DNA from 4 places in the Pseudoalteromonas sp. SW0106-04 genome. Region 3 is predicted to be linked to each of the others. Evidence: predicted binding sites of a transcription regulator. Region 3 holds the regulator's gene; each other region holds the start of a gene.
The links. The regulator LexA, encoded in region 3, represses DNA repair genes until DNA is damaged. The targets are predictions, from matches to a motif close to TACTGTATNNNNATACAGTA.

Region 1 (3,150 bases), on a different contig from region 3:
CCAGGGGGACCAAATATAAGGAGATGATCTAAGGCCTCGCTACGTGAGCGTGCAGCCTCGATAAAAATATCCATCTGCTGTTTAACATGAGGTTGGCCGTGATAGTCGGCCAATAACTTAGGCCGAATGGCTCTATCGACCACATCTTCATTACCCTGTACCTCTGGCTCAATCAGCCGATCCGCTTCTATCATGATGGTATCTCTGTTATAGCATCGCTTTGAGCGCTTGCTTAATCATTTCTTCGGAGGCCATGCCTGGCTTCGCAACTGCTTTTACCGACTTCACTGCCTGAGCATTTTTATAACCCAGAGCCTCAAGTGCGGCAACCGCATCGTCTTGGGCATTACTCGCGACCAAAGTATCGCCATTGGGCGCATCTATTGGTGCCAAATCAGTGTGAGGGGTAAATAAGTCAGGACCCCAATCTTTAAGCCTGTCTTTCATTTCTAACACTAACCGCTCTGCGGTTTTTTTGCCAACGCCAGGAAGCTTTACTAAGGTGCTTGCATCGCCATGATGAACGCAATGGATAAATTGCTCTGCCGACATCCCCGATAAAATACCTAGGCCTAATTTAGGCCCTACCCCATTGGCTTTTAATAATTCACGAAACAGGGCGCGTTCGTTTTTGGTGTTAAACCCAAATAACAGCTGCGCATCCTCTCGCACCACAAAGTGGGTATACAAGGTGACCTGTTCGCCACACTCGGGAAGTGCATAAAAGCAACTCATGGGGAGGTTGATTTCATAGCCAATGCCCGCTGCTTCCACTAACACCTCAGGGGGCTGCTTCTCAACCAACAATCCTCTAATTCGTCCTATCATTGTTACCTCAAGCGTCCGCGCACGGTTTTACGTGCTTGACCGGACAGTTTTATTAAGTTTTGTTGTGAGTGGCCATGACACATAGCAATAGCCAAGGCGTCGGCGGCATCTGCTTGCGGCGTGGCTGGCAGTTTCAAGATATGCTTCACCATGTGTTGTACCTGTGCCTTTTCCGCAGAGCCTCGCCCAACCACTGCTTGTTTCACTTGCCGCGCGGAGTATTCTGACACGTCAATATCGGCCAAGGTCGCGGCAACAATGGCTGCGCCCCGAGCTTGTCCTAGCTTTAATGCCGAATCAGGATTGTGGGCCATAAACACTTGCTCTATGGCAAACGCGGTAGGGTTAAATTGCTCAATGAGTTGGCTGACGCCTTGGAAAATCATTTTTAGACGCAACGGGAAAGCGTTGTCACCTAGCTTAATACAGCCACTGCCCAAGTAATGGAACTTATGCCCTTGCTGCTGCACGACACCATAGCCGGTAAAGCGCGAGCCGGGGTCAATTCCCAAAATTATACTCACCCACTGACCTTATTATTATTCTCGCTTATGGAAATGGTAACTGTATGTATGACCAGTGTAAAGCTGAAGCATAAAAAAAGCGGCCTGAGCCGCTTCTTTTATCGCTATCGCTTATTCGCTTTGTTCACTCTCAGAGACAGTCACTCCGATACCCAGCTCTTGCAGAGCATCGGGATTTGCCACACTCGGGGCATCGGTCATCAAACAAGATGCTTGCGTCGTTTTCGGGAAGGCAATGACATCACGAATATTGTCTGTACCACAAAGCAACATCACTAGACGGTCAAGGCCGAACGCCAAGCCTGCGTGCGGCGGTGTACCATACTTCAACGCATCGAGTAGGAAACCGAACTTATCTTGTTGCTCTTGCTCATTGATCCCCAATACGCGGAACGCTGCTTGTTGCATCGCATTATTGTGGATACGCACCGAACCACCACCCACTTCGTAACCATTAAGAACCATGTCGTAGGCATCAGACAGCGTACCGGCAGGGTTCGCTTCCAGCTCCTCTGGGCTGACATCTTTTGGCGCAGTAAATGGGTGGTGAACAGCATGTAGATTGCCTTCATCGTCTTCTTCAAACATCGGGAAGTCTACGACCCACAATGGCGCCCATTTAGTTAAATCAGTTAGCTCAAGGTCTAAACCAATTTTCAAGCGCAGCGCACCCATGGCTTCATTGACCACATTGCGTGAGTCGGCACCAAATAAAATGATATCGCCAGTTTGCGCATTGGTGCGTTCAAGTAAGGCGGTGATCACCTCTTCGTTCAAGAATTTAGCAATCGGTGATTGCACGCCTTCCACACCCGCGTTGCGGTCATTGACCTTCATCCAGGCTAAACCTTTAGCGCCATAGATGCCGATAAATTTGGTGTACTCATCAATTTGCTTGCGTGATAACGACGCACCGCCTGGCACGCTAAGTACGGCTACGCGGCCTTTTTCATCATTAGCAGGGCCAGAGAACACTTTAAACTCAACGTCTTTAACCAAATCAGCAACGTCAATAAGCTCCATCGGGTTACGTAGGTCAGGCTTGTCTGAACCAAAACGACGCATGGCTTCGCTATAGGCCATTACTGGGAACTCGCCTAAGTCAACATTCAGCAACTCTTGCCACATATCACGGATCAGCTTTTCAGTGACACCGCGAACTTGGTCTGAACTCATAAATGAGGTTTCGATATCGATTTGCGTGAACTCTGGCTGGCGGTCGGCACGCAAATCTTCATCACGGAAACATTTAACGATTTGGTAGTAACGATCAAAACCAGACATCATCAACAGTTGTTTAAACAGCTGTGGCGACTGCGGCAGTGCATAGAAGCTGCCATGATGCACACGGCTTGGCACAAGGTAGTCACGTGCTCCTTCAGGAGTCGCTTTGGTCAGTACCGGCGTTTCAATATCGAGGAAGTCATTGCAATCAAGGAAGCGGCGAACAAAACTTGTGGCTTTGGCACGCAACTTAATGCGGTCGCTCATCTCTAAGCGGCGAAGATCCAAGTAACGGTACTTTAGACGGCGCTCTTCGGAGTTTTGCTGGTTAAAATCCAGTGGGAGAGCGTCGCTGCGGTTAATGATCTCAAGGCCAGTACCCAGAATTTCCACTTCCCCTGTGCTCATGTCTTTGTTGACTTGGCTGTCAGGGCGAGCGCGGACTACCCCTTTGACTTGTACACAGAATTCTTGGCGAAGTTTATTCGCCACATCCATAAGCCCTTCGACTTCCGGGTCGAACACCACCTGCACCAAGCCTTCGCGGTCACGCACATCGACGAAGATCAAACCA
Region 2 (3,150 bases), on a different contig from region 3:
CCCTCTTTTTCCTATTAACCCTGACTTTGCAACAACCAGCAATAATGTGCAGGTTACACTCAGCGGGGTTGCTCGGGTGATAAATGATGTGGAAGACTATGTTGCCAACGGTGGCGAATACTATACATGTGACCCCAAAGTGAAAGCAGAAAGCTGCTTGCCGCTTTATGACGAGACAGGTAAAGTAGTGGGCATTATTGATGCTGAAGCATTTACCGACGAGTTTTTTACCCCTGATCAGGTTGCGTTGCTAATAGCTGCGTGTTTAGAGATTAGCGAGCACTTACCAACCAGCCGTCAGGACTAACCTAACCTGAGATAATAAAGAGAGTTCCATGTTCTCACAATTAAAACCTTTACCGACAGATCCAATTCTTGGGCTTATGGCTGCGTTTAAAGCCGACACCAATGACAAAAAAATCGACCTAGGTGTTGGCGTATACAAAGACGAGCAAGGGCAAACCCCTGTATTGAAGGCCGTAAAAAAGGCTGAAGAGTTTCGTCTCGCCAATGAAACCACTAAGTCATACATTGGGCTGGCCGGTAATTTGGAATATTGTCAGAAAATGGAGCAACTGCTACTTGGCGGTGCTCACCCGGCTTTGCTAGCGGACCGTGTGCGTACAGCTCAGGCTCCAGGGGGCACGGGTTCGTTACGGGTGGCGGCCGAGTTCATTAAGCGTTGTAATGAGCAAGCCACGGTGTGGGTGACTACGCCAACATGGGCCAACCACATTAGCCTATTTGAAGCGGCTGGCCTGAATGTGAAAGAGTACCCTTACTATGACTATGATAACAAAGGTTTGTTATTTGATGACATGGTGAACACGCTCAGCCAAGTGCCTGCGGGTGATGTGGTGCTGTTACATGCATGTTGTCACAACCCAAGCGGCATGGACTTGAATTTTGCGCAGTGGCAAAAAGTAGCTGAAATCGCTAAAGTTCAAGGCTTTACAGTACTGGTTGATATCGCCTATCAAGGTTTTGGTACGAGTTTGGATGAGGATGCTGCGGGTTTACGCCATTTGGCCTCGCAGGTAGATGAGCTAATCATTTGTTCGTCATGTTCGAAAAATTTCGGCTTATACCGTGAGCGTATTGGTGCCTGTTCGGTGATCTCAAAAGATCAAGCCACCGCTGATATTGCTAATTCAGTGATGCTCAGTGTGGTACGCAGTATTTACTCTATGCCGCCGGCACACGGTGCGGATATTGTTAATACTATTCTTAGTAGCGACGAGCTAACTGCGATGTGGCACCAAGAGCTTGATGACATGCGCTCTCGTATCAATGGTTTGCGTTCATTGCTTAAGGATAAGTTAAACGACAAATGCGAAGGCATGGACTTCTCATTTATTGAACGCCAGCACGGTATGTTCTCTTTCCTAGGGATTAACAAAGAACAGATCGAACGCCTACAAAAAGAGTACTCAATCTACATTGTCGGTTCTAGCCGTGTAAATGTGGCAGGGGTAAGCAAAGATAATATCGATTACTTTGCCGATGCCGTTGCAGCGGTTACTAAGTAACGCGAATGATAAAAAAAGCCAGCAATGCTGGCTTTTTTTATGTCTAAGAAATAGCTTTACGCCTCTTTGGCTTTGAGCTCGGTAACATTTTCCTTATCACTTGGCTCTTTGCTGGCTTTTTTTGTGGCCTTTGCTGCAGGCTTGGTACCTTTAAGTACGTGCATAAAGTCGTCTTTTTGTTTTGCTATTTCCAACGACAGGCTTTCTACTTGTTGCTCACTTAAGGGAACATCAACGCCGCCTAATAACTCTTCTAAGCTTTCGGCAATATCGAGCATCTTATCATAGGCATCGGCTTCTTTTTTGCTAGTAAAGGTCATGCGCTCGACTCCGTCTCGTTCTACAACGTATTTAGTTACAACAGCCATGGCTTCTCCTCAAGGGTACTGTTTTTTTATACAGTAAGGGTAGTGGTTGGCGATTCGCCCGTCAAGGGTTTTAATTATTCCTTTTAAAGGGTTAAGCATTTTTACCACAAAAAGCACGATTTTATCGTTAGTTTTATTTGACACATCTCAGTAATTATTCTTTATTTACTGTTGAAGTAACAAGGACTTTTACTTTAACTTCTAAGGAGAGAAGCATGAAGCTACTAACCGCACTCTACACCACCTGTGCGCTTGTACTTACCCCAGCGGTGGTCGCTGCTGAGGCACCTCAACAAGCGAGTGAGCAGGTAACCCCAGCCAAACTTGACATTAATCAAGCATCCGAAGCACAGCTACAATCGCTGCCGGGCATTGGCCCCACTAAAGCAGCCGCCATCATCGAGTATCGTCAGGTGCAAGGCAATTTCCGCAGTGTTGATGAGCTAGACGCCGTGCCAGGTATTGGTGCAAGTACGTTGGCGCAAATTCGGGAATTGGTGAAGGTAAGATAGTGGCAAAGTATTGCTGATAAACCAAAGGGCAACGTTTAGTTGCCCTTTTTATGTGCGGCGATGGCTTCATCAAGGTGAAACAGCGCGAATGCATGGCGCACTGGGAGCACAATAATAGGATAGGCGATGCCGGCTAAGAGCAGCCATGGCAACATGTGCCAGCCTTCAAAGCGCACCAGCAGCAGAAATAGTGGGGTGATCAGCAGCAGTTTAATAATATTGAGCATGACTCGGCGCTGCGCTGATAGCCTGTTTAATGAATCCGTTACTATAGCAAGTCGCTCATTGTGACTGAGCGACTTGAGTTTCGGAATTTGACTGGGAAGAAAGTAAATCATGAAGCCTTAGGTTTATAAAAAAAGCTGCTTAAGGTAATGATAATTGCAACGACTGCCATCACCGCAAAGATCACCTGCATCCACCCAGGCATTGATAACCCCATAAATTGCCAATCAATGTTGCCACAATCACCGGTAGCAGCAAAAAAGCTCGGCAGCCACTCGTGTAAAGGCATAAAGCTTGGGAAGTTAGGTTCAAACTCGCATACGAAGGCAAACGGATCTGTGGTGGTTTGCATCATGATATGCTCTTTGGCGAGCAAGAAACCCCAAATACTGGCAACCAGCCAACTCGCCAGCGCCACTAGGCGTAAATACACGTTTTGTGGATTAATACAGCCCACTAAGGCAGCAAATAGCACACCCAAGACTGCTGTACGCTGATAAATACACATAATGCATG
Region 3 (3,150 bases):
CGCACAAATTGCAGATGAGAGAGTAACGCGGCAAATGAGTCCCACCCCGGAAAGTGTTCAGTAGCAATAATGAGGGCATGTAGCTTTGCATGCTGTTCAATGTAAGGGTCGATAATACGCACTGCTGCTGCAAAGTCTTCTGCTGTCAGCTGGCCTTGTGGTTCGAGTAGGGCAGTATTGTGTGTTTCGTTTATAGTGATATTGAGCATATATCCTCGCCAACGAGTTCATTGGATGCTCTATCAATATAGAATATTTACTTTCAAACGGTTGGTTATTGGTGCACGGTTGAGGGCAGTGCGCTGAGGTTTAAAGTTTCACCCACGCAGTTTTGCAGCAAACTCTGAACTTGGTCTTTTTCGTTTTGCGAGTAGCGAAGGTCATACTTGCTCATAATGTAATTAAAGCGCTGAATGTACTGACAACGATAATCTTGATGCGGCGGCAACCATTGCCAAGGACCTTTTGCGCCTTTGCTACGATTTAGGCCATCATCAACAGCAAGCAAATTCTCCATATCGTTGGCAAATTGTGCCTTTTGCGAACGACTCCAAGTGGCAGCACCGTGTTCATAGGCAAATTTAAGCGGCACAATATGGTCTATATCTAAGTCATCGTCATTGCGTAGTATCTGCCCCGAATAAGGGTCATGCCACTGACCGCTGGTGACGGTGCAGCGCGCCTGGGTGGTGTAGCTTACATTAGTGTGTGATTGGGCAATCAGCACTTCAGCACGGGCGTCTTGGCAGTCGTGATCGATGTCTAACCAATGTGGCCAGTTATCCCGATGATAACTATTTTCTGATGTTTGTTTAGTGTAGTTCTTTGGTAAACGTCCACCGTCAGCTAAACAGCTTTCTAAGTTCGCATAGGGAGTGAAAGATTGAGTGCGTTGATAATGAGCAGAGTCTTCAGGGTGACAAAGGCCGCTGCGCGACATCTTGACCATATCGGCTTTGCACGCACCTATCGTCAGTGCCGAAATAAATAAAAGGAACGCTGAAAATACACCTTGGCGAGTCATCTAACTGCTTAATAATATGACTAAAACAGCGCTACTTTAAAGCATTGTCGCGCATTCGTCACTTATCACTTTATGAGTGTGAGGTGAGGTTGCATGTGAACAAAAGCGAAGTTGTATTAATTAAGGTTGCAACGGACAGCAAATTCCCTGATTTTATTTGCGATTTTCATTTAACTGTATATACTCACAGTTAAATGTACTGTATGGAAACCCAGTTGTATGCGCCCATTAACTAAACGCCAATCGCAAATTCTTGAGCTGATTAAAGTCTTTATTAAAGATACCGGCATGCCGCCGACGCGTGCAGAAATTGCACAAACACTAGGGTTTCGCAGTGCTAACGCCGCAGAAGAACATCTTAAGGCGTTAGCTAAGAAAGGCGTAATTAAAATGAAGCCTGGCGCGAGTCGAGGTATTCAATTGGTCGAGGAAGAAGAACCCGAACAATTGGGCCTGCCTTTAATTGGCCGCGTTGCTGCGGGCGAGCCTATTCTTGCCCAACAGCATATAGAGAGTCACTGCCAGATAGACCCACTGCTGTTCAAGCCTGCTGCAGATTACTTGCTGCGCGTAAATGGCATGAGTATGAAAGACATCGGCATCATGGATGGCGACTTATTAGCGGTACATCGCACTCAGGTGGCTGAAAACGGCCAAGTGGTGGTCGCGCGGGTTGATGAAGATGTCACCGTGAAGCGCTTAGAAAAAGCTGGGCGTAAGGTTCTGCTGCATGCAGAGAATGAAGAATTCACACCCATTGAAGTCGATTTAGAAAACGAATCCTTTAATATTGAAGGCTTAGCTGTAGGTGTGATCCGAAACGCCGACTGGATGTAATTAAATTTACTTATTTTGCCTCTAATAGGTCGGTTATTAGGGGCTTTCCCCACGTTCCCTCCTTAGCCACAGCGCTTTCTAACAGTTTGAATCTCCCTGTTAATTTATTAATAAAACGTAAACAAAAATAGTGTATTAACTTGCTATTAGCTCAATCTTTGACTAATTGGTTATATTACAGGCTTTGCTGGTCGGTTTTTCAACAGTTTATTTAGGGTCAAAGTTGTCGACTGGTAAAAGCATAATAATAACGAAGATTGGGTATTAAGCTGTAACCGCCTCTTCCTTGCATTGCGCAACAATAAGGAGATGGTACACATGAAGAAGCTGAGCTCCCTCATGTTGCTATGTCTGTTATTCCCTCAATTGGTGTCCGCGAATAGCAAGTACAACTTGCGCCAAGGGGTAACTGACATTAGCGAAAATGTTTACCAACTACACATGACCATATTTATTATATGCTGTGTGATTGGTGTAGTTGTTTTCGCGGTGATGTTTTGGGCGCTGCTCAAACACCGCAAGTCAAAAGGGGTCACCCCCGCTACCTTTCATGAAAGCACCAAAGTAGAAATACTTTGGACAGCGATTCCATTTGTTATTCTCATAGCCATGGCTGTTCCGGCCACCAAAACCCTGATTGCTATGGAGGATACATCAAAGGCCGATATCACCATTAAGGTGACTGGTTCACAATGGAAATGGCACTACGAGTATATGGGCCACGATGTGGGCTTTTACTCACTGCTGTCAACGCCTCAAGAGCAAATCAAAAATGCGCAAAATAAGGGCGACAATTACCTCCTCGAAGTAGATAAACCCTTGGTCATTCCCACTAATCAAAAAGTACGTTTTTTAATGACCTCGGATGACGTCATTCACTCTTGGTGGGTGCCCGATTTTGCAGTAAAGAAAGACGCTAACCCTGGGTTTATCAACGAAGCTTGGACGCGCGTAAACGAACCGGGTACGTATCGCGGCCAGTGCGCCGAGTTATGCGGCAAAGACCACGGCTTTATGCCGGTGGTCGTAGAAGCAAAACCCCCTGAAGAGTTTGACGCTTGGCTGGCAGAGCAGAAACAAGCGAAGCAAGCTCAGGCGCAGGCTGATGCTGAGCTGCTAGAACAAATCCTCTCAGAAGATGAGCTTATGGCATCGGGCGAGCAAGTGTATATCACTCGCTGTGCAGCCTGTCACCAGCCTACGGGGCTTGGTTTACCTGGAGTCTTCCCCGCCATTAAAGGCAGTCCAATAGCCACCGGCGATATTAACGACCATATCGATATTGTGGT
Region 4 (3,150 bases), on a different contig from region 3:
AGACGTGCGTGGCGGAGAAGTTCGGGTCCTAGGTAAAGGCCGTAAAGAGCGTATTGTTCCTGTGGGCCGCCAAGCTATTAGCGCATTAAACTCGTGGCTAAAAATACGCCCAGCGCTGATCGGCCAAGACTCTGATGCGCTATTTTTATCACAGCGCAAGTTGCGCATTTCTGCTCGTCACGTGCGTGAGCGCATGCGTGAATGGGGCGTCAAACAAGGGATTAGTGCACAGGTACACCCACACAAACTACGCCACTCTTTTGCTTCGCATGTGCTTGAGTCCAGTGGTGATTTGCGCGCGGTGCAAGAGTTACTTGGACACAGCAGCTTGTCCGCCACTCAGGTTTATACCCATTTGGACTTTCAACATCTTGCTAAGGTGTATGATAATACCCACCCTAGAGCCAAAAAACAGAAGTAACTATGATTCGATTTAATCGCGCCTTAGAGCAAGCCAAAGTGCTCAGTTTTGATTTGGATGACACGCTGTATAACAATCATCCGGTCATTAAGGCTGCACTGCAGGCGCAACATGATTACTTACAAACATTGCCGCAATGGCGCGAGCAAGAAGCTGATTTTTGGCAATACTGTCGCGAACAAGCGTTAATGCAGCAGCCAGCATTAGCACATGATGTTACCGCCCTACGTAAGCAAGCACTTACTCATGCCATGATTCACATGGACGTTGATAGCAGCCATGCTGAACATGCCTATCGGGCGTTTGCCGAGGCCCGTAGTGACATTGTTGTTGCCGACAGTGTTCTAGCGTTATTGGACGCTTTGCGCCAACGCTTTCGCCTGATAGCCATCACCAACGGTAATGTCGATGTCACCCGCTTTAATCTTCATGGCCAGTTTGATGCCGTGTTTATGGCCGGCCCGGACGGTCGTGCAAAACCCTACAGCGACCTTTACCACAAAGCAGCGCAAGCAATGGCGGTCACACCGCAGCAAATAATCCATATCGGCGATAGCTTAGACACCGATGTACAAGGCGCTAATAATGCTGGTTGCAAAAGTGTATGGCTCAATAACCAAGCGATTAGCTACCAATACAAGGGGCTAGCGGATATGGAGATTAGCGATATCCATGAGCTCGAGATTCTTACTTAAACAGGTTAGTTTGTCTGAGTGTTTAACAGCTCAGGTCGTATTCCAGAGCTTGCCACTGGGGCCAGCCTGGCTCACTATGAGCGAAGAATCGCGGCGGCTCCTTTGGTTGCTCTCGTAGCTTATCAGCAACATCATATTATTGGTTTTAAACTGGGCTTTGCGTTATCACCACAGTGTTTTTATAGCTGGCTTGGCAGCGTGGTGCCCAGTTATCGCTCTCAAGGGGTAGCCAGTGCGCTGCTGCAATATCAAGAGCACTGGGCCAAAGCCCATGGCTATCAAGAAATTCAAGTTAAGAGCATGCTGTGCTTTAGCGCTATGCGTGCCATGTTAGCAAAGCACCAGTACCTATAACTCACTGCCAACAGCCTAATTGATGCCGATACTAAGATTGTATTTAGCAAGCTGCTATAAAGCCATCAAATGCCAGTGTCGGGCCTGCAACACCATAGCTCATGACAAAGAGACAGCGCACTGGTTATAAAAACAGTATTCTATTTAGCCAAGCTGGAACTCTTGTTATACTGGTGGCAATTATGACAGGTGGAAAGCGGCGATGGATGTATCTGAATTACTTGATGGCTTAAACGACAAGCAACGCGAGGCGGTAGCAGCGCCGTTGCAAAATATGCTGGTATTAGCAGGAGCTGGCTCGGGCAAAACCCGAGTCTTGGTGCACCGCATCGCTTGGCTTACTCAAGTTGAAGGGGCCTCGCCTTTTAGCATCTTCGCCGTAACCTTTACCAACAAAGCCGCAAAAGAGATGCGTGCTCGTGTCGAGCAGACCATTCAAGGCTCCGTTGGCGGGATGTGGGTAGGCACATTCCACGGCTTGGCACACCGTATTTTGCGCGCCCATCACCGCGAAGCCAAGCTGCCTGAGTCTTTTCAAATCCTTGATAGCGATGATCAACAGCGAATGATCCGCCGCTTACTCAAGGCCATGAATATTGATGAGAAGAAGTGGCCAGCCAAACACCTTGCGTGGTATATCAGCGCCAAAAAAGATGAGGGCCTGCGCCCCGGTGACATTCAAGCTTATGATGTCAACGAGCAGCTATTGCTGCGTGTATACTCAGCTTACCAAGAGGCTTGCGATCGCGCCGGACTGGTCGATTTTGCAGAAATACTGCTGCGCTGCTACGAGGTACTCCAGCAAAACCCCACTCTGCTGCGCCATTATCAACAACGCTTTGCGCATATTCTGGTGGACGAGTTTCAAGATACCAATACCATTCAATACCGCTGGCTAGCACTGATCGCAGGCGATACCAACAGCATGATGATTGTCGGCGATGATGATCAAAGTATCTATGGCTGGCGTGGTGCCCGTATCGAGAATATCAAACGCTTTTTAGACGACTTCGACGCCGAAACCATTCGTCTTGAACAAAATTACCGCTCGACTGCCACCATCTTGAAAGCGGCGAATTCTCTAATTGAGAATAACGCAGAACGCATGGGTAAAAATCTGTGGACCGACGGCAATCAAGGCGAGCCTATTTCCATTTATGCTGCTTTTAATGAGCTAGATGAAGCGCGCTTTATTGTTGGCAAAATAAAAACCTGGATGGATGCGGGCAATGCACTAACCGATACGGCAATTCTTTACCGTAACAATGCGCAATCTCGAGTCTTAGAGGAAGCCTTGTTACAAGAGGGGTTAAAGTACCGTATTTACGGCGGCATGCGCTTCTTCGAACGCCAAGAAATCAAAGATGCATTATGTTATTTGCGCCTGGTGAGTAATCGTCAAGATGATGCCGCCTTTGAGCGTGTGATCAACACCCCAACTCGAGGCATTGGCGATAAAACGCTCAGTCATATTCGTGACTGTGCCCGAGCCGAGTCGCTGCCGTTATGGTATGCCGCCAAGGCTATCTTAGAGCAGAAACATTTGTCTGGTCGCGCCGCCACAGCAGTCAATCGCTTTATTGAGTTGGTTGAGGGTGTGGAGCAGCGTATTGCTGAGTTGACCCTTGCGGAGCAGGCAAAATACACCATAGAGAATACCGGTTTGATGGCCATGTATCA

Region 1: ruvC (crossover junction endodeoxyribonuclease RuvC) is a predicted target of LexA. The motif match lies at 1,391-1,410, and genes of this name have one in related genera.
Region 2: W04_RS13345 (YebG family protein) is a predicted target of LexA. The motif match lies at 1,914-1,933, and genes of this name have one in related genera.
Region 4: uvrD (DNA helicase II) is a predicted target of LexA. The motif match lies at 1,589-1,608, and genes of this name have one in related genera.

The regions. Positions count from the first base shown of each region.
Region 1 is NZ_BCAI01000009.1:55,228-58,377, forward strand. It holds gene ruvB (Holliday junction branch migration DNA helicase RuvB) at 1-194, opposite strand, end outside; gene ruvA (Holliday junction branch migration protein RuvA) at 208-828, opposite strand; gene ruvC (crossover junction endodeoxyribonuclease RuvC) at 831-1,352, opposite strand; gene aspS (aspartate--tRNA ligase) at 1,464-3,150, opposite strand, start outside.
Region 2 is NZ_BCAI01000011.1:107,918-111,067, forward strand. It holds gene W04_RS13335 (GAF domain-containing protein) at 1-307, shown strand, start outside; gene W04_RS13340 (amino acid aminotransferase) at 336-1,529, shown strand; gene W04_RS13345 (YebG family protein) at 1,586-1,897, opposite strand; gene W04_RS13350 (ComEA family DNA-binding protein) at 2,113-2,409, shown strand; gene W04_RS19120 (DUF6170 family protein) at 2,445-2,747, opposite strand; gene dsbB (disulfide bond formation protein DsbB) at 2,744-3,150, opposite strand, start outside.
Region 3 is NZ_BCAI01000002.1:415,590-418,739, reverse strand. It holds gene W04_RS04630 (STAS/SEC14 domain-containing protein) at 1-209, opposite strand, end outside; gene W04_RS04625 (HNH endonuclease family protein) at 275-1,024, opposite strand; gene lexA (transcriptional repressor LexA) at 1,244-1,861, shown strand; gene coxB (cytochrome c oxidase subunit II) at 2,180-3,150, shown strand, end outside.
Region 4 is NZ_BCAI01000023.1:33,192-36,341, forward strand. It holds gene xerC (tyrosine recombinase XerC) at 1-421, shown strand, start outside; gene W04_RS18055 (HAD-IA family hydrolase) at 424-1,116, shown strand; gene W04_RS18060 (GNAT family N-acetyltransferase) at 1,135-1,470, shown strand; gene uvrD (DNA helicase II) at 1,673-3,150, shown strand, end outside.